One region of the Brevundimonas sp. ALps5 genome, then DNA from elsewhere that is predicted to be linked to it. Evidence: predicted binding sites of a transcription regulator. Region 1 holds the regulator's gene; the other holds the start of a gene.
What was found. Region 1 encodes HrcA, which represses chaperone genes, less so after heat shock. Its sites were predicted from a motif close to GTTAGCANTCNNNNNNNNNGANTGCTAAC; they were not measured.
Positions count from the first base shown of each region.

Region 2: the regulator HrcA is predicted to act here: its motif matches at 6,556-6,584, upstream of groES (co-chaperone GroES).

Region 1 covers NZ_CM178744.1:1,380,835-1,391,284, reverse strand. The annotation lists gene pnp (polyribonucleotide nucleotidyltransferase) at 1-2,155, shown strand, start outside; cobalamin riboswitch at 2,295-2,502, shown strand; gene ACW172_RS06630 (DUF1852 domain-containing protein) at 2,611-3,597, shown strand; gene ACW172_RS06625 (methionine synthase) at 3,625-4,653, shown strand; gene ACW172_RS06620 (acyl-CoA thioesterase) at 4,653-5,417, shown strand; gene ACW172_RS06615 (MDR family MFS transporter) at 5,484-7,139, shown strand; gene ACW172_RS06610 (hypothetical protein) at 7,174-7,569, opposite strand; gene rph (ribonuclease PH) at 7,674-8,402, opposite strand; gene hrcA (heat-inducible transcriptional repressor HrcA) at 8,453-9,553, shown strand; gene grpE (nucleotide exchange factor GrpE) at 9,649-10,191, shown strand; gene ACW172_RS06590 (exopolysaccharide biosynthesis protein) at 10,279-10,450, shown strand, end outside.
Region 2 covers NZ_CM178744.1:1,649,466-1,659,915, forward strand. The annotation lists gene ACW172_RS07925 (ATP-binding protein) at 1-619, opposite strand, end outside; gene ku (non-homologous end joining protein Ku) at 821-1,678, shown strand; gene ligD (DNA ligase D) at 1,685-4,234, opposite strand; gene groL (chaperonin GroEL) at 4,507-6,153, opposite strand; gene groES (co-chaperone GroES) at 6,208-6,495, opposite strand; gene ACW172_RS07950 (DUF2141 domain-containing protein) at 6,747-7,181, shown strand; gene ACW172_RS07955 (tetratricopeptide repeat protein) at 7,228-8,766, opposite strand; gene ACW172_RS07960 (tetratricopeptide repeat protein) at 8,819-10,303, opposite strand.

The sequences.
Region 1 (10,450 bases):
GGCCGACGGCGCCGTTCTGGCCACCTACGGCGAGACCGTCGTCCTCGCCACCGTCGTCTACGGTCGCGCGCCCAAGCCGGGCCTGGATTTCTTCCCGCTGACCGTCAACTACCAGGAAAAGACCTTCGCCGCCGGCAAGATCCCGGGCGGCTACTTCAAGCGTGAAGGCCGTCCGACCGAGAAGGAGACCCTAGTCTCCCGCCTGATCGACCGCCCGATCCGCCCGCTGTTCGTCAAGGGCTTCAAGAACGAGACCCAGGTCGTCGTCACCGTCCTGCAGCACGATCTGGAAAACGATCCCGACGTCCTGGCCATGGTCGCCACCTCGGCCGCCCTGACCATCTCGGGCGTGCCCTTCATGGGCCCCATCGCGGCCGCGCGCGTCGGTTACATCGACGGTGAGCTGGTCCTGAACCCGACCATCGACCAACTGCCGGACTCGGATCTGGACCTGGTCGTCGCCGGCACCGCCGACGCCCTGATGATGGTCGAGTCCGAAGCCAAGGAACTGTCGGAACAGACCTTCCTCGACGCCCTGATGTTCGCCCACAAGGGCATGCAGCCGGTCATCGAAGCGATCATCGAACTGGCCGAGCACGCCGCCAAGGAGCCCTTCGACTTCCAGGCCGAGGACCACTCGGACGTCGTCACCGCGATCCAGTCGCTGGTTGGCGAGGACATCAAGGCCGCCTACACCCACACCGCCAAGCATGACCGCCACAACGCGGTCGGCGCCGCCAAGAAGAAGGCCGCCGAGGCCCTGGTGAAGACCGAAGAGAAGCCGGACGGCGTCGAATCGGCCAAGTTCGCCACCGCGTTCAAGGAATGCGAAGCCCACGTCCTGCGTCGCGACATCATCGACAACGGTCACCGCGTCGACGGCCGCGCCCTCGACAAGGTCCGTTCGATCGTCTCGGAAGTCGGCGTCTTCCCGCGCACCCACGGCTCGGCCCTGTTCACCCGCGGTGAAACCCAGGCCATCGTCGTCGCCACCCTCGGCACCGGCGAAGACGAGCAGTACATCGACGCCCTGACCGGGACGTACAAGGAGAAGTTCCTGCTGCACTACAACTTCCCGCCCTATTCGGTGGGTGAGACCGGTCGTATGGGCGGCGCCGGCCGTCGTGAAATCGGTCACGGCAAGCTGGCCTGGCGGGCGATCCGTCCGATGCTGCCGTCGAACGAGGACTTCCCCTACACCATCCGTCTGGTCTCCGAGATCACCGAGTCGAACGGCTCGTCCTCGATGGCCACGGTCTGCGGTTCGTCGCTGGCCCTGATGGACGCCGGTGTGCCCCTGAAGAAGCCCGTCTCGGGCATCGCCATGGGCCTGATCCTGGAGCCGTCGGGCGAGTTCGCCATCCTGTCGGACATCCTGGGTGACGAAGACCACCTCGGCGACATGGACTTCAAGGTCGCCGGCACGCGTGACGGCATCACCTCGCTGCAGATGGACATCAAGGTCGCCGGCATCACCGAAGAGATCATGAAGAAGGCCATCGCCCAGGCTTCGGCCGGCCGCCTTCACATCCTCGACGAGATGGACAAGGCCATCGACGGCGCCCGCACCGAGCTGGGTGAGTTCGCGCCCAAGATCGAGTCCATCAAGGTCCCGGTCGACAAGATCCGCGAAGTCATCGGCACCGGCGGCAAGGTGATCCGCGAGATCGTCGAAAAGACCGGCGCCAAGGTCAACATCGAGGACGACGGCACCGTCAAGATCGCCGCCTCGGACCAGGAAAAGATCGACGCCGCCAAGAACTGGATCCAGTCCATCGTCTCGGAACCGGAAGTCGGCACGATCTACTCCGGCAAGGTCGTGAAGGTCGTCGACTTCGGCGCCTTCGTGAACTTCTTCGGCGCCAAGGACGGTCTGGTCCACGTGTCGCAGATCGCCCTGGAACGCGTCGCCAACCCGGCCGACGTCCTGTCCGAGGGTCAAGAGGTCAAGGTCAAGTTCCTGGGCTTCGACGACCGCGGCAAGACCAAGCTGTCGATGAAGGTCGTCGATCAGGAAACCGGTGAGGACATCACCGACAAGATCAACGCCGAACGCGCCGAGCGCGGTGAAGCCCCGCTGACCGAAGACACCGGCGGCGGCAAAAAGCGCGAAGGCGGCGGCGAAGGCCGCGGCCGTCGTCCCCGTCGTGACTAGTCGACGGCGCTACCGCTGAAATGATCGAGGCCCCGCTGGAAACGGCGGGGCCTTTTTCATGTCGGATGGTCCGGCTGGAAATCGCATAAACATATAAACATGTCTTTATATGTATCTTGACATCCGATCGCGTCGGGACTTCAATGCCGACTGTCGTGGTTCTGCGCGTCCTCCCCGGAGGGCGCGGAGCTAAGAGGGAAGCCGGTTCGATGCCGGCGCTGCCCCCGCAACTGTAAGCGGCGAGCTGAAAGTCCATCTCGTGTCACTGACGCACTCGTGCGTCGGGAAGGCCGGACCCGAAGCCGTGACCCGTGAGCCAGGAGACCTGCCCCGACAGATAACGTCCTCCGGCGGGGTGTCCGGTCAGGCCGCATGAGCGCCGCGACGGGATTCTTCCGCGCGGGCGGTCGCGCGTCCCTGTCCGCTGTCTCGTCACAGCAAATGGCAGAGATCGAATGAGCGGCGCCGGCTTCACATTCACCATCAAGCGCACCGCGCTCGACGAAGACTATCGTCCCGCAGAGAACACGCGGATCACGACCAACTTCGCCAATCTGGCCCGGGGCGAGAGCCGCCGGGAGAACCTGCGCGGCGCCCTGCGCATGATCGACAACCGCTTCAATTCCCTGGCGCATCGGGACAATCCCAAAGGGGATCGTTATGCGGTCGAGCTCGAGATCATCTCCGTCGAGATGAGTCTCCCCCGGGAGGATGATCACGACGCCTTCCCGTTGATCGAAATCCTTCGAACGACCGTTCTCGACAGCCGGACCGGCGAGCGGATCGACGGGATCGTGGGGAACAACTTTTCCTCCTACGTCCGCGACTACGACTTCAGCGTGGTCCTGCCGGATCACCTGAAAGCCCACCCGAACACCGGCGCTCCGGAAGACTTCGGCGACCTGCACGGCAAGCTGTTCAAGTCCTTCCTGAACTCGGCCGCCTACCGGGATAATTTCGGCAAGCCGCCCGTCGTCTGCCTCAGCGTGTCGAGCAACAAGACCTACCATCGGACCGGAACCGAGCACCCCGTGCTGGGTCTCGAATATGCGAACGATGAGGTCTCACCGACCGATCAGTATTTCGCGAAGATGGGGATGAAGGCCCGCTATTTCATGCCCTGGGGCAGCGTGGCGCCGTTCGCCTTCTATCACATGGGCGACCTGACCGGTGACTACACCGACCTCGAGCTGGCCAGCACGATCAGCACGATGGAGACCTTCCAGAAGATCTATCGGCCCGAAATCTACAACGCCAACTCCCCGGCGTCGGAGCAGTACCGGCCAAGCCTGAAAGGGCAGGACTATTCGCTGACCCGCATCGTCTACGACCGGGAAGAGCGCAGCCGCCTCGCGATCGAGCAAGGCCGGTTCGTCGAGGAGCGCTTCATCAGGCCGCATCGGGCCCTGCTGGAGCAGTGGTCCGCCGACTTCGCCGCCTGATCAGCCCAAAAGTAGGAGTCCTCCGTCATGAAAACCCTGTTGCCCACCTCCACCGCCGGCAGCCTGCCCAAGCCATCCTGGCTCGCGACGCCGGAGACGCTCTGGTCGCCCTGGAAGCTGGAGGGCGAGGAGCTGGTCGCCGGCAAGCAGGACGCCCTGCGCCTGGCCGTGGACGATCAACGGCGAGCCGGGATCGACATCGTCGGCGACGGCGAACAGACGCGCCAGCATTTCGTCACCACCTTCATCGAGCATCTGGACGGCGTCGATTTCGAGAAGCGCGAGACCGTCAGGATCCGCAATCGCTATGACGCCAGCGTGCCGACCGTCGTCGGCGCCGTTTCCCGTTCCCGACCAGTCTTTGTCGAGGATGCGAAGGTCCTGCGGACCCAGACCGATCAGCCGATCAAATGGACCCTGCCGGGGCCGATGACGATGATCGACACCCTCCATGACGCCCACTACCGAAGCCGCGAGGCGCTGGCCTGGGAGTTCGCCAGGATCCTCAATCAGGAAGCGCTGGAGCTGGAGGCGGCGGGCGTCGACATCATCCAGTTCGATGAGCCGGCGTTCAACGTCTTCTTCGACGAGGCCAACGACTGGGGCATTGCCGCGCTGGAGCGAGCGGCCGAAGGACTCCGTTGCGAGACCGCCGTCCACATCTGTTACGGCTACGGCATCAAGGCCAATACGGACTGGAAGGAGACCCTGGGCTCCGAGTGGCGGCAATACGAGCAGACCTTCCCCAATCTGCAAAAATCCCGGATCGATATCATCTCCCTGGAGTGCCACCACTCCCGCGTACCGATGGATCTGATCGAACTGATCCGGGGCAAGAAGGTCATGGTCGGCGCCATCGACGTCGCCACAGACACCGTCGAAACGCCCGAGGAGGTCGCCGATACCCTGAGGCAGGCGCTTCGGTTCGTCGACGCCGACAAGCTTTATCCCTCCACCAACTGCGGCATGGCGCCTCTGTCTCGCCGGGTCGCCAACGGCAAGCTGAAGGCGCTGGGCGCCGGGGCGGAGATTGTCCGTCAGGAGCTGTCGGCCTGATGTCCGGGATGAATTCTCCGACCCGTCTGATCGACATGGTCTTTCCCGGCGACGCCAATCACCACGGGACCCTGTTCGGCGGGGTAGGGCTGGCCCACCTCGACAAGGTCGCCTTTCTGGCCGCCAGCCGCCACGCGGGCCGCCCGGTCGTGACGGCGGGCTGCGAGCGCATCGACTTCGCCGCCCCGGCGCGGATCGGTGAGATGGTCGAGGCGACGGGGCGTGTCGTCCGGGTGGGCCGGTCGTCACTCGGCGTGGAGGTCGAACTTCACGCCGAGGCCCTGCTCAGCGGTGAGCGGCGGCTCTGCACCCGGGGCCTGTTCAACATGGTCGCCCTGAGGGAGGCCGGCGACGAGGAGCCTCTCGCTCCGCCCGAGGCGGCGACCGAAGATCACGGCGGCTGGCTGCGGACAAGCGAGATAGTCTTCCCCGGGGCGACCAATCACTACGGCACCCTGTACGGCGGCGACGCCCTGAAACTGATGGGCAAGGCGGCCTTCGTCACCGCCACCCGCGAGGCGCGCCGGGTCATGGTCATGGCGGCCTCCAACCGGATCGATTTCTCCGCGCCGATCGGCGGGGGCGACATGGTCGAACTGGCCTCACGCGTGATCCGGGTCGGGCGCACCTCCCTGGCCGTCGAGGTTCGGCTCTCGGCGGAAAACCTGCTGACCGGCGCGCGGCGGCGCTCGGCCACAGCGGAGTTCGTCATGGTCGCCGTCGACGCCCAAGGTCGCCCGAGGGCGCTGGCCGGCGAGCACTGAGGGGGCGCTGTTTGCTTCGGGCGCTTTCCTCTGGACAGAGTGTCGCAGGGCTTTCAGGATTCAGGGATGACCTCTTCCGAGCCCCAGACCTTCTCGCCGCTGGAAAAGCGGGTGACCCTGATCGCCCTGATGATCGTCTTCCTGCTCTCGGCGCTGGATCAGACCATCGTCTCCACGGCCATGCCGAGGATCGTGGCCCAGCTGTCGGGACTGGACCTCTATCCCTGGGTGACGACGGCCTATCTTCTGGCTTCCACCACCATGGTGCCGATCTACGGCAAGCTGTCGGACATCTATGGGCGCAAGCCCATCCTGGTCATCGGCATCGGCCTGTTCATGCTGGGCTCGATGCTGTGCGGCCTGTCGGGCGAGTTCGGCGCCCTGCCGCTGCTCGGCGGCGGCATGACCCAGCTGATCGTCTTCCGCGCCATTCAGGGACTGGGCGGCGCCGCCCTGATCACCTCGGCCTTCGCCGTCATCGCCGACCTCTATCCGCCGCGCGAGCGGGCCAAGCTGGGCGGGCTGTTCGGCTCGACCTTCGGCCTGGCCAGCGTCATCGGCCCCCTGATCGGCGGCTTCTTCACCGACCTGCCGACCGCCCATCTGTTCGGCTATGAGGTCGCCGGCTGGCGCTGGGTCTTCTACATCAACCTGCCGCTGGCCGGTCTGGCCCTGTTCATGATCCTGGTCGAGATGCCACGCCTGACGCACCGGACGGGCGGCAGGATCGACTTTGCCGGCGCCGCGCTGCTGCTGACCACCTTCGTGCCCTTCCTGCTGGCGCTCAGCTGGGGCGGGACGGCCGGCTGGACCGCGCCGCATATCCTCGGCCTGTTCGCCCTGGCGGCCGTGTCCCTGATCGCCTTTCTGCTGGTCGAGGCCCGGGTCGCCAATCCGATCATCTCGCTGAGTCTGTTCCGCAACCGCACCTTCGCCACGGGCAATCTGTCGGCCTTCCTGATGTTCATGGCCTTCATGGGGATGGTGTCCTTCCTGCCCCTCTATATGCAGCTGGGTCTCGGCCTGCCCGCCACCACCAGCGGCCTGGCCATGATGCCCCTGACGGTCGGGCTGATCCTGGCGGCGACCGCTTCGGGCTTCCTTGTCAACAAGCTCGGGCGATACAAGGTGGTGATGGTCAGCGGCGCGGCCCTGACGACGCTGGCGGCCTTCCTGCTGTCGCAGACCCCTTCGGATGCAAGCCTGTTCGACCTGATGTGGCGCGTGACCCTGCTCGGCCTGGGCCTCGGCCCGGCCCAGAGCGTCTTCAACCTGGCCACCCAGAACGCCGTGCCGCGCGAGCAGCTGGGCGTGGCGACCAGCGCGGGTCAGTTCTTCCGTCAGGTGGGCTCGACGGTCGGCGTCGCGGTCTTCGGCGCGGTCCTGACCCACAATCTGGCGGCGCCCCTGAACCATCGCGCTTCAGCCGAGCCGACCGCACAGGTCCGGACCCTGTCGCTGGCCGATCTGGAGAAGCTGGCCCTCTCCAGCCGGGTTCAGGCCCAGCCCGGAGCCCCAACCGCGGCGGCGGTCGATCCGGCGGTGCGCGAGACGGTCACCTCGGCCATCCTGGGCGTCATCTTCGCGGGCTTCATCGTCTGCCTGCTGGGCTTTACGGCGACCCTTCTGGTGCCCGACCTGCCGCTGACGCCCCGACCCAAGCCGATCGACGGCCATACCCTGGGCGAGGCTCCCGGAGAGCCTCCGGCCGACCCGGCTTAGAGCGAGCCGCCGGCCGACCCGGCCTAAATCGGGGTCAGGCCGCGCACTCCGCCGGTTTCGTCTCGCCGGGTCCGTACATGGCGCAGGAGCGCTCGATCTCGCCCTGGATGGCGGCGCATTCGTTCAGGGCGTTGCAGGGCGGGTGGGTCGCGGGGCTGACGGCGATGCAGCGCCTGACCAGCTTCGCCGAAGCGGCCGCCCCGATGTCCTCGGCGCAGCTCTTCACGGGCGTCGGCGGGACAGGGTCGGTGATCGTGGCCTCGGCCTCTTCCTGGGGCGGGGCGTCCGCGGGCATGGCCGGGGCCGATGTCTGCGCGGCGCTTGCGGCCGGCGCCGCCGCCTTGTCCTCCGGGCCTTGCGACGCCGGAGATCCGCAGGCCGCCAGCGACAGAGCCGCCATCAGCATCGTCAGAGAAGCCAGTCCACGCATAGCCACGCCTCCACACCGTCGGATGGCGCGGACGATGCCCCGATCCGGAGAACATGACCAGCCCCGGCGAATCCCCGGGCGGGGACGCCGGGATCGATCAGGGATCAGGCCTTGAGGGCCGCTTCCAGCGCCGCCTTCTGCTTCACGAACAGCTCGGCGCAGCCGATCTCGGCCAGCTGGAACAGGCGGTCGAACTCGGCGCGGGAGAAGCCGCGCTTCTCACCGGTGGCCTGGATTTCCACGATGGTCCCCGAGCCGGTCAGGACGTAGTTCGAGTCCGCCTCGGCGTTGGAGTCCTCCTCATAGTCGAGGTCCAGCACCGGCTCGTTCTCGAACACGCCGCAGGAGACGGCCGCGACCTGATCGAGGATCGGATTGGTCTTGAGCACGCCTTCGGAGACCAGATGACCCAGAGCCGTGGCCATGGCCACCCAGGCGCCGGTGATGGAGGCGGTGCGGGTGCCGCCGTCGGCCTGGATGACGTCGCAGTCGATGACCACCTGACGCTCGCCGAGGGCCTTCAGGTCGACCACGGCGCGAAGGCTGCGACCGATCAGCCGCTGGATTTCCTGGGTCCGGCCCGATTGCTTGCCGGCGGCGGCTTCGCGGCGGCCGCGGGTGTGGGTGGCGCGGGGCAGCATGCCGTATTCGGCGGTGACCCAGCCCTGACCGGTGTTGCGCATCCAGCCGGGCACCTTGTCCTCGACCGAGGCCAGGCACAGCACCTTGGTATGGCCGAAGGTGACCAGGCAGGAGCCCTCGGCATAGCGGTTGACCCCGGTCTCCAGCGTCACGGCGCGGAGTTGTTCGGGGGTACGGTCGGAGGGGCGCATGGGAAGTCCTAGTCAGTGAAGGCTCGGCTGCTTATCCTGAAACCGTGAGCCTGTATGCCCCCAACCCGCTTCCGTTCGGAACGGCCCCTCTAGGGACCGGGGCAGGACTGTCTGCGCTGGACCAGCGCGCGCGCGACATCTTCCGCCGCATCGTCGAGACCTATCTGGAGAACGGCGAGCCGGTCGGGTCGCGGACCCTGTCGCAGCGCGGCGTCTCCCTCTCCCCGGCCTCGATCCGCAACACCATGCAGGACCTGACCATGGCCGGGCTGCTGGCGGCGCCCCACACCTCGGCCGGGCGGATCCCGACCCATGCGGGCCTGCGGCTGTTCGTCGACGGCTTCCTCGAGATCGGCGACATCGGGCAGGAGGAGCGGCGCGAGATCGACGCCCGTCTGGCCGGGAAGGGTCGGGGCTTCGAGGAGGCGCTGGACGCGGCGTCGTCGCTCCTGTCGGGTCTCGCGGGCGGGGCAGGCATCGTCGCATCCCCGGTGTCGGATGCCGGGGTCAAGCACGTCGAGTTCGTGGCGCTGGGCCACGATCAGGCACTGGCGGTGCTGGTCGGGGACGACGGCACGGTCGAGAACCGGCTGATGCCCCTGTCGGCGGGGGTGACGCCCTCGACGCTTCAGGAGGCGTCCAACTTCCTCAACGCCCGGCTCCGGGGGCGCCCCCTGGCCGAGGCGCGCACCGAGATGCGGACCGAGCTGGACGCGGCCCGGGCCCAGCTGGACGCCACCGCCGCCCGGCTGGTCGAGGACGGTCTGGCGGCCTGGTCGGGCGGCCCGGACCGGGAGCGCTCCCTGATCGTGCGCGGCCGCGCCAACCTGCTGCAGAACCGCGAGACGGCGGCCGATCTGGAGATGGTCCGCGTCCTGTTCGACGATCTGGAGCAGAAGGAACAGCTGATCGGCCTGCTCGACGGGGTCTCGGCGGCCCAGGGCGTGCGCATCTTCATCGGCGCCGAAACGCGGTTGTTTTCACTTTCGGGTTCCGCCGTGATCGCGGCGCCCTATATGAACGGCCGACAGCGGGTCCTGGGCGCCATTGGCGTGATCGGGCCCGCGCGACTGAACTACGCCCGCATCATTCCGTTGGTGGACTACACCGCCCGGGTGCTGGGGCGCATGCTGGACGGACAGGACACTTGAGCGACACGAACCAAAACCCCACCCAGGCCGAGCTCGATGCGATCGAGGCCGAAGCCGACGCCCTCCTCGACGCCGATGCGGCCGCCGGGGGCGATCTGGCGCCGCTGGATCAGGTCATCGCCGAGCGCGACGAGTGGAAGGACCGCGCCCTGCGCGCCGCCGCCGAGCAGGACAATCTGCGCCGCCGCACCGAGAACCAGCTGAATGACGCCCGCGCCTTCGCCATCCAGCGCTTCGCCAAGGATCTGCTGGGCGTCGCCGACAATCTGTCGCGCGCCCTGCAGGCCGCGCCGAAGGACGCCGAGGGCGCCGCCGCCGGTCTGGTCACCGGTCTGGAGCTGACCGAGAAGTCGCTGCTGGGCGCCTTCGAATCCAACGGCCTGAAGCGCGTCGCCCCGGCCGCCGGCGAGGCCTTCGACCCGCATCTGCATCAGGCGATGATGGAACAGCCGTCGGAAACCGTTCCCGGCGGCGCCGTCATCCAGACCATGCAGGCCGGCTATGAACTGTTCGGCCGCACCGTGCGTCCGGCCATGGTCGTGGTCGCCGCCAAGGGTTCGGGCCCCAAGGCCGCCGCGGCCTCGGCCTATGGCGAGACGCCCGCCGCCAACGGCGGATCGTTCGACGGGAAGGCCTGATTTGGCGCTAACGCGAACGACGCGGTTGTTCGCTGCTTGAGCGCGTAACGCGGTTACGCCTGTCATCGAAAAGGTTAAGGTCGGGGCATGTCCCTGACCGAGACCTCCACCGGCCGCCCGCGCGCCTTCTCGGACGTGATCGAGATGCTGGGGCGCCGACCCGGCGAACGGCTGGCGCTGGGCGAACTGGTCGACGCCTTCGGCGACCGGGCCTTCGGGGCGGTGATGCTGCTGTTCGGCGTCCTGAACCTGATGCCCT
Region 2 (10,450 bases), 270 kb from region 1:
CCAGATTCGGATCGAAGTCCTCGCGCGTGACGCCGTGAATGCGGAAGACCTCGTCGGACCACTGGACCATGCCGGTGGGGACATCGAGCCGCCAATGGCCGACGCCCGACATCTGCTCGACCAGTCTCAGGGTCTTGAGCCGCTCCTCGCCGCGCCGGGCCTGTTCGAGCCCGGCGATGATCTCTTCGGCCAGACCCGCCAGACGACGCAGGCGGGCGACGCCGGCCTCGCCGAAGCCGGTGCGGGGCTCGGTGTCCATGATGCCGAAGGCGCCGGCGGGCTTGCCGTCCGGCCCCTTGATCGTCACCCCGGCGTAGAAGCGCAGACCGAGGTCGCCATGGACCAGCGGGTGTCCCGCGACCCGCGGATCGGTCAGCCCGTCCTCGATGACGATGACGCCGTCCGGACCCATGTCGACCAGACGTCCGCCGACGCTGCCCACGCGAGGAATGCGTTTGGCGCAGAGGTCGGCGCTGGCCCGCAGGATGGTCTCGTCGTCCATGACGATCGACACCACGGCGGCCGGGACGTCGAACAGGTCGCAGGCGAGCTCGGTCAGCTTCTGGAAGGGGCCGCCATGGCCCTCAAGGGCTTCGACACTCCGGGCGAGATAGGGCAAGCGACACTCTCCGACACTGACCCAGAATGGCGCTGATCTGCGAATTATTCGTTACGTTTCAATGGGGCGAAGGGCTCGGCGGGGCGATCAACCGGGAGTGGGCGTCCCGGCGTCGGGCCTGCCCGCGCGCCAGGCTCCCCACACTGGCAACGCTTGTGCGTCTGCGACGTTCGACTCCGCGTTCGGAAACGGGAGACGACCATGGCGACGCGACCGACCTGGCACGGTCATCTGAAGCTGTCGCTCGTGACCTGTCCGGTGGGGCTCTACACCGCGACCGTGTCGAACGCCCACGTCAGCTTCAACCTGATCAATCCGGAGACGAACAACCGCATCCGCATGGTCCCGACCGATCCGGACACCGGCCCGGTCGAGCGCGCCGATCTGGTCAAGGGCTATGAGGTGTCGAAGGACGAATATGTCCTGTTCGACGACGCCGACTTCGACAAGGTGAAGCTGGAGACGACGCACACGATCTCGATCGACAGCTTTGTCGACGAGGCCGACATCGACCGGCTCTACTGGGACGATCCCTTCTTCGTCGTGCCCGAGAAGGGCGTCGGGGCCGAGGCCTTCGCCGTGATCCGCGACGCCATGAAGGAAGCGGGCAAGGTCGCCATCGGCAGCCTCGTTCTTCGCGGCCGCGAGCGCCAGCTGGCGCTGGAGGTGCGGGGCAAGGGACTGGTCGCCTGGTCCCTTCGCGCCCACGACGAGGTCCGCGACGCCGACGACTATTTCGACGACATCCCCTCGGTGAAGGCCGACAAGGACATGGTCGAGATCGCCACCCGGATCATCGCCCAGAAGGCGGCCGACTTCGATCCGATGACCTTCAAGGACCGCTATGACGATGCGCTCCGCGACATGATCAAGGCCAAGCAGAAGGGCGGCAAGGGCCTGGTCGAGGTCGAGCAGCCGGACGACACCAATGTCGTGGACCTGATGGCGGCGCTCAGGAACAGTCTGAAGGGCTCGGCGGCGGGCAAGGCGCCAGTGAAGAAGACGGCGGCGAAAAAGTCTCCCGTGAAAAAGACGGCGGCGAAGAAGAAGGCGGCGTGAGCGGAATCACGGGATCCCCATCTTTTTCAGCGCGGGTTTCAGACTGACTGCACCGGCACGGAAGTCCGTCCACGGATCGGCCTTCTTCAGCAGGGCCGGCGCCGCGCGAATATTGAACGCCTTGGGGTCCAGCCCCGATTTCACCTGCCCCCAGCTGAGGGGGAAGGCGATGCCGGCGCCGGGGCGGGCGCGGGGCGACCAGGGGGCCACCGCCGTCGCCATCCGGCCGTTGCGCAGATAGTCGAGGAAGATCTTCCCGCCCCGCGCCTTCTTGGCGAGGGTGGTGGTGAAGCGGTCGGGGGCGTCGAGGCGGATGGCTTCGGACACCGCCCTGGCGAAGGCCTTGTTCTGATCCCAGCTGATCTCCGACCGGGCGTCGGTTTTGATCGGGACGACGACGTGCAGCCCCTTGCCGCCGGTCGTCTTGACGAAGGGGTTGAGCCCCAGCGTTTCGAGTTTCGCCTTCACCACCTTTGAGGCCGAGATCACATCGGCGAAGTCGAGGCCGACGTCCGGATCGAGGTCGAAGGTGATCTGTTCCGGCGTCTCCGGAGCGCCGGGTGCGCAGCCCCAGGGGTGCAGCTCCAGCCCGCCCGACTGGCCGATGGCGACCAGACCCCCGACGTCGACGACGGCGACATAGGGTTTGCGCTCATGCACATCGATCAGCTTCAGCCGGGGGTTGGAGCCGGGCATGGCGTGGCGCTGGAAGAACTGCTCGCCGCCGATCCCCTCCGGCGCCCGGATGATCGAGGTCGGCCGGTCGGCGACATGGGGCAGCAGCCGCTCGGCGACGGTCTCGTAATAGGCGACGAGGTCGGCCTTGGTGATGGCGGCCTCGCCGTCATGGGCGGGCCAGAGGACCTTGTCGGGATGGGAGATGGTGATCCCGGCGACGACGAGCTTGCCGGGTTTTGAGGCCGCCGCGACCTTCACCGGGGCCTGGGGTTTGGCGTCGACCTCGGGCGCGGTCTTGTCGTCGCGCAGGCCCTTGAAGGCGGCCTGCCGCAGGGAGCCGCTATCGGTATAGCCGCCGTGTTCGATCTCGGCGACGAGCACGGGCTTCACCCAGTGGATCGTCTCGCCGCCAGTCTTCCTCGGCGCCGGCCCGGCGAACGGACTGCGGTCCGCGGCCGCCGCCTTCAGCGCCGGCAGCAGGGTCTTCAGCAACGGCTCGCCATAGCCCGTCCCGACCCGCCCGAGCGGCCTGAGCCCCGCCTTGTCGTGCACCCCGACGATCAGCGACCGGAACCGCTCGCCCGCCGAGGCGCCGTCCGAAGTCCAGCCGCCGATGACCACCTCGTCGCGTCCCCGGCACTTCGACTTGACCCAGCTGGCCGAGCGCCCGGCGTGATAGGGGGCGTCCAGCCGCTTGGAGATCACCCCTTCCAGATCCATCCGGCAGGCGCTCTCCAGCACCGCCTTGCCGCTGGAGGCGAAGTGATCGACGTAGCGGATCCGCTTCGCCGCCGCCCTGGGGATCCGGTCCAGATAGGCCTGCAGCCGCGCCTTGCGATGCGACAGCGGCAGCGTCCGCAGATCCTCCGCCCCCTCGAACAGCAGGTCGAAGGCGAAATAGATCAGCCCGCCCGTCTCCCCGTCCGCGATCGCCGCCTGCAGCGCCGAAAAGTCGGGGCTCGCGTCCTCCGTCAGGGCGCACAGCTCCCCGTCGATCACCGCATCGGGCCACTTCGCCGCGTCGGCCGCCAGCTCCGGAAACCGGTCGGTCCAGTCCAGCCCCTTGCGTGTCCGGATCGTCGCCCGCCCGCCGCCGGTCGCGACCTGCAGCCGATAGCCGTCGAACTTGATCTCATGCGCCCAGCCGGCGGCCGAGGGCGGATAGTCGGCGATCTTGCACAGCTGGATCGGCACGAAGGCGTGGGGCTTCCTGGCCGTCGACGCCTGGGCCTTCGACGCCTTCGGCTTCGGCGGCGCCTTGCGCCCGGTCGGTTTCGAGGACGTCCACTGCTTCCGCCCCTCGGCGATCTCGGCCATCGTCCGGCCCGTCGTGACCGAGGCGTCGATCTCCATATTGGCGTCGCCCTCGCCGTCGACGGCGTATTCGTCCTTCTCCTTGATCAGCAACCAGTTGTTGCGTTTGGACGGCTTGCCGCGATCGGACTTCAGCCGGATCAGGGCCCACTTCCCCTTCAGCCGCTCCCCGTCGAGCAGCATCTTGACCTGCCCCTTCTGGAAGGCGGCTTCGACGTCCTCCTCCTGCGGCGTCCAGGTCCCGGCGTCCCACATCTGCACCGTGCCCGCGCCATAGTTGCCGCTGGGAATGGTCCCCTCGAACGACCCGTAGTCGAGCGGATGGTCCTCGACCTCGACGGCGAGGCGTTTGACGTGCGGATCCCGCGACGGCGCCTTGGTCACCGCCCAGGACTTGAGCACCCCGTCCGCCTCGATGCGGAAATCATAGTGCAGCCGCGTCGCGGCATGGCGCTGGATGAGGTAGCGGCCGCCGGTCGTGCCCGACTTCGCCTGCTTCCCCTTCGGCTCCGGCGTCTCCCCGAAATTCCGCTTCGCCTGATAGGTCTTCAGCTCGCCCAGCATGATCGTCTCCGCGTCGGGATGGCAACGCTTTGCAACCCATCACGATCCCCTTGAGATCCTCCCCCGGCGGGGGAGGGGGACCGCGAAGCGGTGGAGGGGGCTCACAGCGCACACCGCATCTGGATCGAGCCCCCTCCGTCTCCTCGCAAGGGCTCGGAGCCACCTCCCCCGATGGGGGAGGATCGAATGAGAAGCAAAAAGGGCGGGCCCTTGCGGACCCGCCCTTCTGTTCGTTCAGTCCCGGCTCAAGGCCGGGATGACAACCGGACTTCCTAGAAGTCCATGCCGCCCATGCCGCCCATGCCGCCGCCCATGTCGGGGGCGCCGGCCGAGGCCTTCTTGGGGGCGTCGGCCACGGCGGCTTCCGTCGTGATCAGGATGCCGGCCACGGAGGCGGCGTCCTGCAGGGCGGTGCGGACCACCTTGGCGGGGTCGATGACGCCCATGGCGACCAGGTCGCCGTACTCTTCCGTCTGGGCGTTAAAGCCGAAGGTGGCGCTGTCGTTTTCCAGCACCTTGCCGACCACGATCGAACCTTCGACGCCGGCGTTTTCCGAGATCTGACGGATCGGAGCCTGCAGGGCGCGACGGATGATCGCGATGCCGGCCGTCTGGTCGGCGTTGTCGCCGGTGACGCCCGTCAGGATCTTGGAGGCCTTCAGCAGGGCGATGCCGCCGCCGGGAACGATGCCTTCGTCAGCCGCGGCGCGTGTGGCGTTGAGGGCGTCGTCGACGCGGTCCTTCTTTTCCTTCACCTCGACTTCGGTCGAACCGCCGACGCGGAGAACCGCGACGCCGCCGGCCAGCTTGGCCAGACGTTCCTGCAGCTTTTCCTTGTCGTAGTCCGAGGTCGTGGCTTCGATCTGGGCCTTGATCTGGGCGACGCGGGCTTCGATGTCGGCCTTTTCACCCACGCCTTCGACGACGGTGGTGTCGTCCTTGGTGATGGTGACCTTCTTGGCGCGGCCCAGCATGTCGAGGGTGACGTTCTCGAGCTTGATGCCCAGGTCTTCCGAGATGACCTGGCCGCCGGTCAGGACGGCGATGTCTTCCAGCATGGCCTTGCGGCGGTCGCCGAAGCCCGGAGCCTTGACGGCGGCGACGCGGAGACCGCCCCGCAGCTTGTTGACCACCAGGGTGGCCAGGGCCTCGCCCTCGATGTCCTCGGCGATGATCAGCAGCGGGCGACCCGACTGGACCACGGCTTCCAGGATGGGGAGCATGGCCTGCAGCGACGACAGCTTCTTCTCGAACAGCAGGATGAGCGGCTCTTCGAGTTGAACCTCCATCTTGTCGGCGTTGGTGATGAAGTAGGGCGACAGGTAGCCGCGGTCGAACTGCATGCCCTCGACGATGTCGACGGTGGTTTCGGCGGTCTTGGCTTCCTCGACGGTGATGACGCCGTCGTTGCCGACCTTGGCCATGGCTTCGGCGATCAGGGTGCCGACTTCAACGTCGCCGTTGGCCGAGATGGTGCCGACCTGGGCGATTTCCGAGTTGTTGGAGACCGGCTTGGAGTTCGACTTGATCTCTTCGAGGACGGCGGTGACCGCCTTGTCGATGCCGCGCTTCAGATCCATCGGGTTCATGCCGGCGGCGACGGCCTTGAGGCCTTCCTGCACGATGGCCTGGGCCAGGACGGTGGCGGTGGTGGTGCCGTCGCCCGCCTTGTCGTTCGTCTTCGACGCGACTTCGCGGATCATCTGGGCGCCCATGTTCTCGAAGGCGTCTTCCAGCTCGATTTCCTTGGCGACCGAAACGCCGTCCTTGGTCGAGCGCGGGGCGCCGAAGGACTTCTGGATCACGACGTTGCGGCCCTTGGGACCCAGGGTCACCTTGACGGCGTTGGCGAGGACGTTGACGCCGCGCAGCATCTTGTCGCGCGCGTCGGTGTTGAACTGTACGATCTTGGCAGCCATTGAGGCAGCTCCTTATCTATTGTTTTCGAAGAAGAAGGTCGTCGACGCGGGTGCTTACGACAGCACGCCCAGGACGTCGGATTCCTTCATGATGATCAGGTCTTCGCCTTCCAGCTTGACCTCGGTGCCCGACCACTTGCCGAACAGGATGCGGTCGCCGGCCTTCAGCTCGAGCGCGTTGACCTTGCCGGTTTCGTCGCGAACGCCGGGGCCGACGGAGACGACTTCGCCTTCCTGCGGCTTTTCCTTGGCGGTGTCGGGGATGATGATCCCGCCCTTGGTCTTGGATTCTTCTTCCACGCGCTTGACCAGCACGCGATCGCCGAGAGGACGAAACGCCATCTGCATATTCTCCGGAGTGAGACTCTGTTGTTTCCTCGGTAGCGACCCCCGGACCGGCGTTTTGGCAGCCGGCGCCTGAGAGTGCTAACGCGCCGTGCAAGTAGGGGGGCTGGGGGACAGGGTCAAGGCACGGTTCGATGACGGCGTGTGGAAAGAGCCGATGCGTGAGGGGTACTTGACGTAATGTACTTTGCATCATAAAGAACATTGCAGACGGCGATGGTCGCCGCCGACATTCGGAACGAACGACAATGAAAGCTTCCCTGATCGCTATCGCCGCTGCCGCGGCGGCCACCCTCGCCGCCGGCTCGGCCCTGGCCGGGGACGTCACCGTGACCCTGACCGGCGTCCAGGCGCGTGGCGGCGACCTGCTGGTCGGCCTGCAGACGCAAGGCCAGTTCCTGCAGCACGCCGGGTCCTATGGCGAAATCCTCGCCAACCCGACGGCGGGAACCAAGACCATCGTCCTGCATGACGTGGCGCCCGGCGACTATTCGATCACCGCCCTGCACGACGCCGACGGCGACCGGACGATGAAGCTGGTCAATGGCCGTCCGGGCGAGGGCTGGGGCATGCTGCACGGCGAGACCCTGCGCGCCGCCCCGACCTTCGATCAGGTCAAGTTCACGGTTCCCGCTTCGGGCGACGTCAACCTGACGGTGGCGATGGACTACCCGGCCAACTGATCGGGGCCCCGATCAGCAAGGACCCGGCGGTGGCTCCGTCCGGGGTCTACGAGGAAGAGGCGGCGCCATTCTGGGTGGATTTGGCCCAGGCCGCCTCGACCGTGAGGCGGAACAGGCTGCGGCTGCGGTTGAAGGCGCGCTGGGACTGGACCGTCTCGCTCGCGCTTCCGGCGCGCGCCAGGGCGGCCTGACCGGCGGGGCGCAGGACGTCCAGCGCATCGGCGGGACGCTCGGCCTTCAAGAGGACGCGAGAGAAGTCCTCGGCCCGTTCGGTGGCCTGGGGGTGGCCGGGGGGCATGCGGCGACGCGCCAGATCGAGACCCTGACGGAACCAGGGCTCGGAGGCCGAGGGGCCTTCGACGGCGGCGACGGCGCCGGCCAGGGCGTTGACGGTCCAGCCGATGGCCGGGTGCTCGGGGCCGATGGTCCGGGCCAGACTTTCATACGACTTGCGCAGCAGGGGCAGGGCCTCGGCCTGCCGCCCTTGCGCCTGCAGGTCGCCGGCGAGATTGCCGATCGTGAAGCCGGTGTTGCGGGTCTCGCGGCCCTCATGGACGCGGATGTCGATCACGGCCTGACGCAGCAGGGGCTCGGCCTCGGCGTAGCGGCCCTGACGGTCGAGGTTCCAGCCCAGATTGGCGTTGATGACCGAGGTCTCGAACGGGTCGTCCGCAGCGACCTGAAGCCCCTGCCGATAGAGGGCCTCGGCCTGGACATAGAGCTGCTGGCTGGTGCGGACCTGACCCAGGGTGTTGATGGCCTCGGCGAGACCCGGTCGGCCGTAGTCGCCCTGAAGTTCGAAGGCGGCGATGGCGGCGTCGAGCGCGGCGGCGGCCTCGTCGTAACGGCCCTGGGCGTCGAGGGCGAGGGCCAGTTGCTGCAGGGGATTGCCGTCGGAAGGGTCGCGAACGGCGACGGCCTGACGCAGGTCGACCAGCCCGCCCTCGAAGTCCCCGGCCTCGGATTTCAGACGGCCGCGGGTGGTCAGGGTCCAGGTCTTCATCGAATCCGAGCCGCCGTTTTCGGCGATGGTCACGGCCCGCTCGGCCCAGGGCAGGCCCTGTTCGGGGCGGACGCGGGTCGACCAGGTCAGGGCGACGCCGGCCGCGGCCTCGGCGGCGGCGTCAACATGGCGAGGACTGGCTTCATAGAGGGCCAGGGCCGTGCGCCAGGCGGCCTCGGACTGGTCGGGCTTGGCGGTGTCGAGTGCCCGGGCTTCCAGCTTCCACAGGTCGGCGAGATCGACCCCGCCGCCGCCGATGGCGCGCGACCGTTCCGCGATGGCCTGACGCCGGACTGTCGCCGCCTCGTCCAGCCGCCCGGCGGCGGTCAGGACGACGCTGAGGTTGAAGGCGTCGGTGGCGGCGGCGACCGACTGCCAGCCGACGGCCTTGCGGTGGCCCATCCAGGCCGAGCGGTAGGCGCGTGCGGCGGTCTCCCAGTCATTGGCCGACTGGGCGTCGGAGGCGACTTTCACATCGGCGTCGGCCTGGGCCGAGACGGCGGCGCGGTCGGGATTTCCGGCGAGCGCGGATGAGGCCGCGAGCGCGACCACCAGTCCCAGAGCTGCCCCAATCCCCTTCATCCCCGTATCCTGAACCCGAACGGCGGCGGCGTCGCCTGACGATTCCCGTTCTTCAGGGGGCTGCGTTGGCCAGACGCCAGTCGGCCTGGACCCTCTGTTCGAACAGGGGGCCGGCGCCCTTGATACTGGTGCGCCAGTCGCGACCGCCCGAACCTTGTCCCACGAGGGTCCCCAGCGAGCCGCGCAGTTCGGCCAGGGCCTCGGCCGGGCGGTTCTGGTCGAGCAGGAAGCCGGCGTAGAGGCCCGACTGGTCCAGACCGATCGGATGGGCGGCGGCGAGGCGGGTCGCGGCGATGGTGCGGGCGCGCAGGAACTGGGCCTCCGCCTCGGCCGGACGGTTCAGGGCGGCGAGGGTGCGGCCGTAGCCGCCGAGCGTCTCGACCAGATCGGGGCTGTCGAGGCCCAGACCGGCCTCCTGGGCGTGGAGGCCGGCGGCGAACTGGGCTTCCGCCTCGGCGGGACGGTTCTGGTCCAGCAGGCTGAAGCCGATATTGGCGCGCACGGCGCCGACGAAGGGGTGATCCGGCCCGACGAGGGCGACGGCCAGATCAAGGGCGCGGCGGAACTGGATCTCGGCCTTGCGACCATCGCCTTGCGTATGCAGGAACCAGCCGTAGTTGGTCAGGCACTGGGCCAGAAGGACCTTGTCGCCCGAGACCTCGGCGACCGAAACGGCGCGGCGGTAGAGGGGGGCGGCCTCGCGCGCCCGGCCGGTGCGCCGCAGCGAATTGCCGAGGTTGGACAGGACGATAGCCAGGTGGAAGTCCTTGGGCCCGTGCAGCACCTCGTACATGCCCAGCACCTGTCGGTAGGCGGGGTCGGCCTCGGCGTGGCGGCCCTGGGCGGTCAGGGTGTTGGCGTAGAGGTTCAGACTGTCGGCGGTCTTTTCCTGCACCGGACCGAGCACGGCGCGGCGCAGGTCGTAGGACTGGCGGGCGGCGACCTCGGCCTCCTCGTTGCGGCCCTGGGCGTCGAAGGCCTTGGCGCGGTCGTAGATCAGGGTGGCGATTTCGGCGGCGTCGGGAGCGTCCGCATCGGATGTGGTGCGTCCGGCGCGGCGCAGGGCCAGGGCGCGGTCGAGGTCGGCATGGGCTGACGGATAGTCGCCGGCGTCGATTTTCAGCCGGGCGCGCGAGCCCAGGGGGCGGGCCAGACGGACGTCGTCGGCTCCATAGGCCCGTTCGACCACCGAGGCGGCGGCGTCGAGCGCCTCCATCGCGCCCTTGAGGTCATCGGCGGCGTAGCGGGTCGAGGCGAGGACGATCAGGACCTCGGACGCCTCGACTGGATCGGCGTGCAGCGCGAGGACGCCGGGGACGTCTTTCGGCGTTTCTGGCGGGCTGATCTCCGATCGGGCCGAGATGCGGACGTCTGCCGGTGCAGGCGGAGCAGCAGGACGGGGCGGTGGGGGAGGTGGAGGCGGGGGCGCCGCGACCGGCGGTGGCGGAGGTGCGGGCAGCTGGGCGGCTGGAATCACAGCGCAACCCGCGACCAGGAGGCTCGCCATCACGCCGAATACGCCACGCCTGCGGATCATCGCGCCCCCTTTGAATTCCGACGGTATGCGGCGCGGACGCGGGCGACAAGTCCGGCAAGGCGCGCGCGGCTTTATGAAGATGAACCCCCTATGAACGCGGTGAACCCGGGTCGTTCAGAAGCGGGGCGTTAGAAGGAGACCATGACG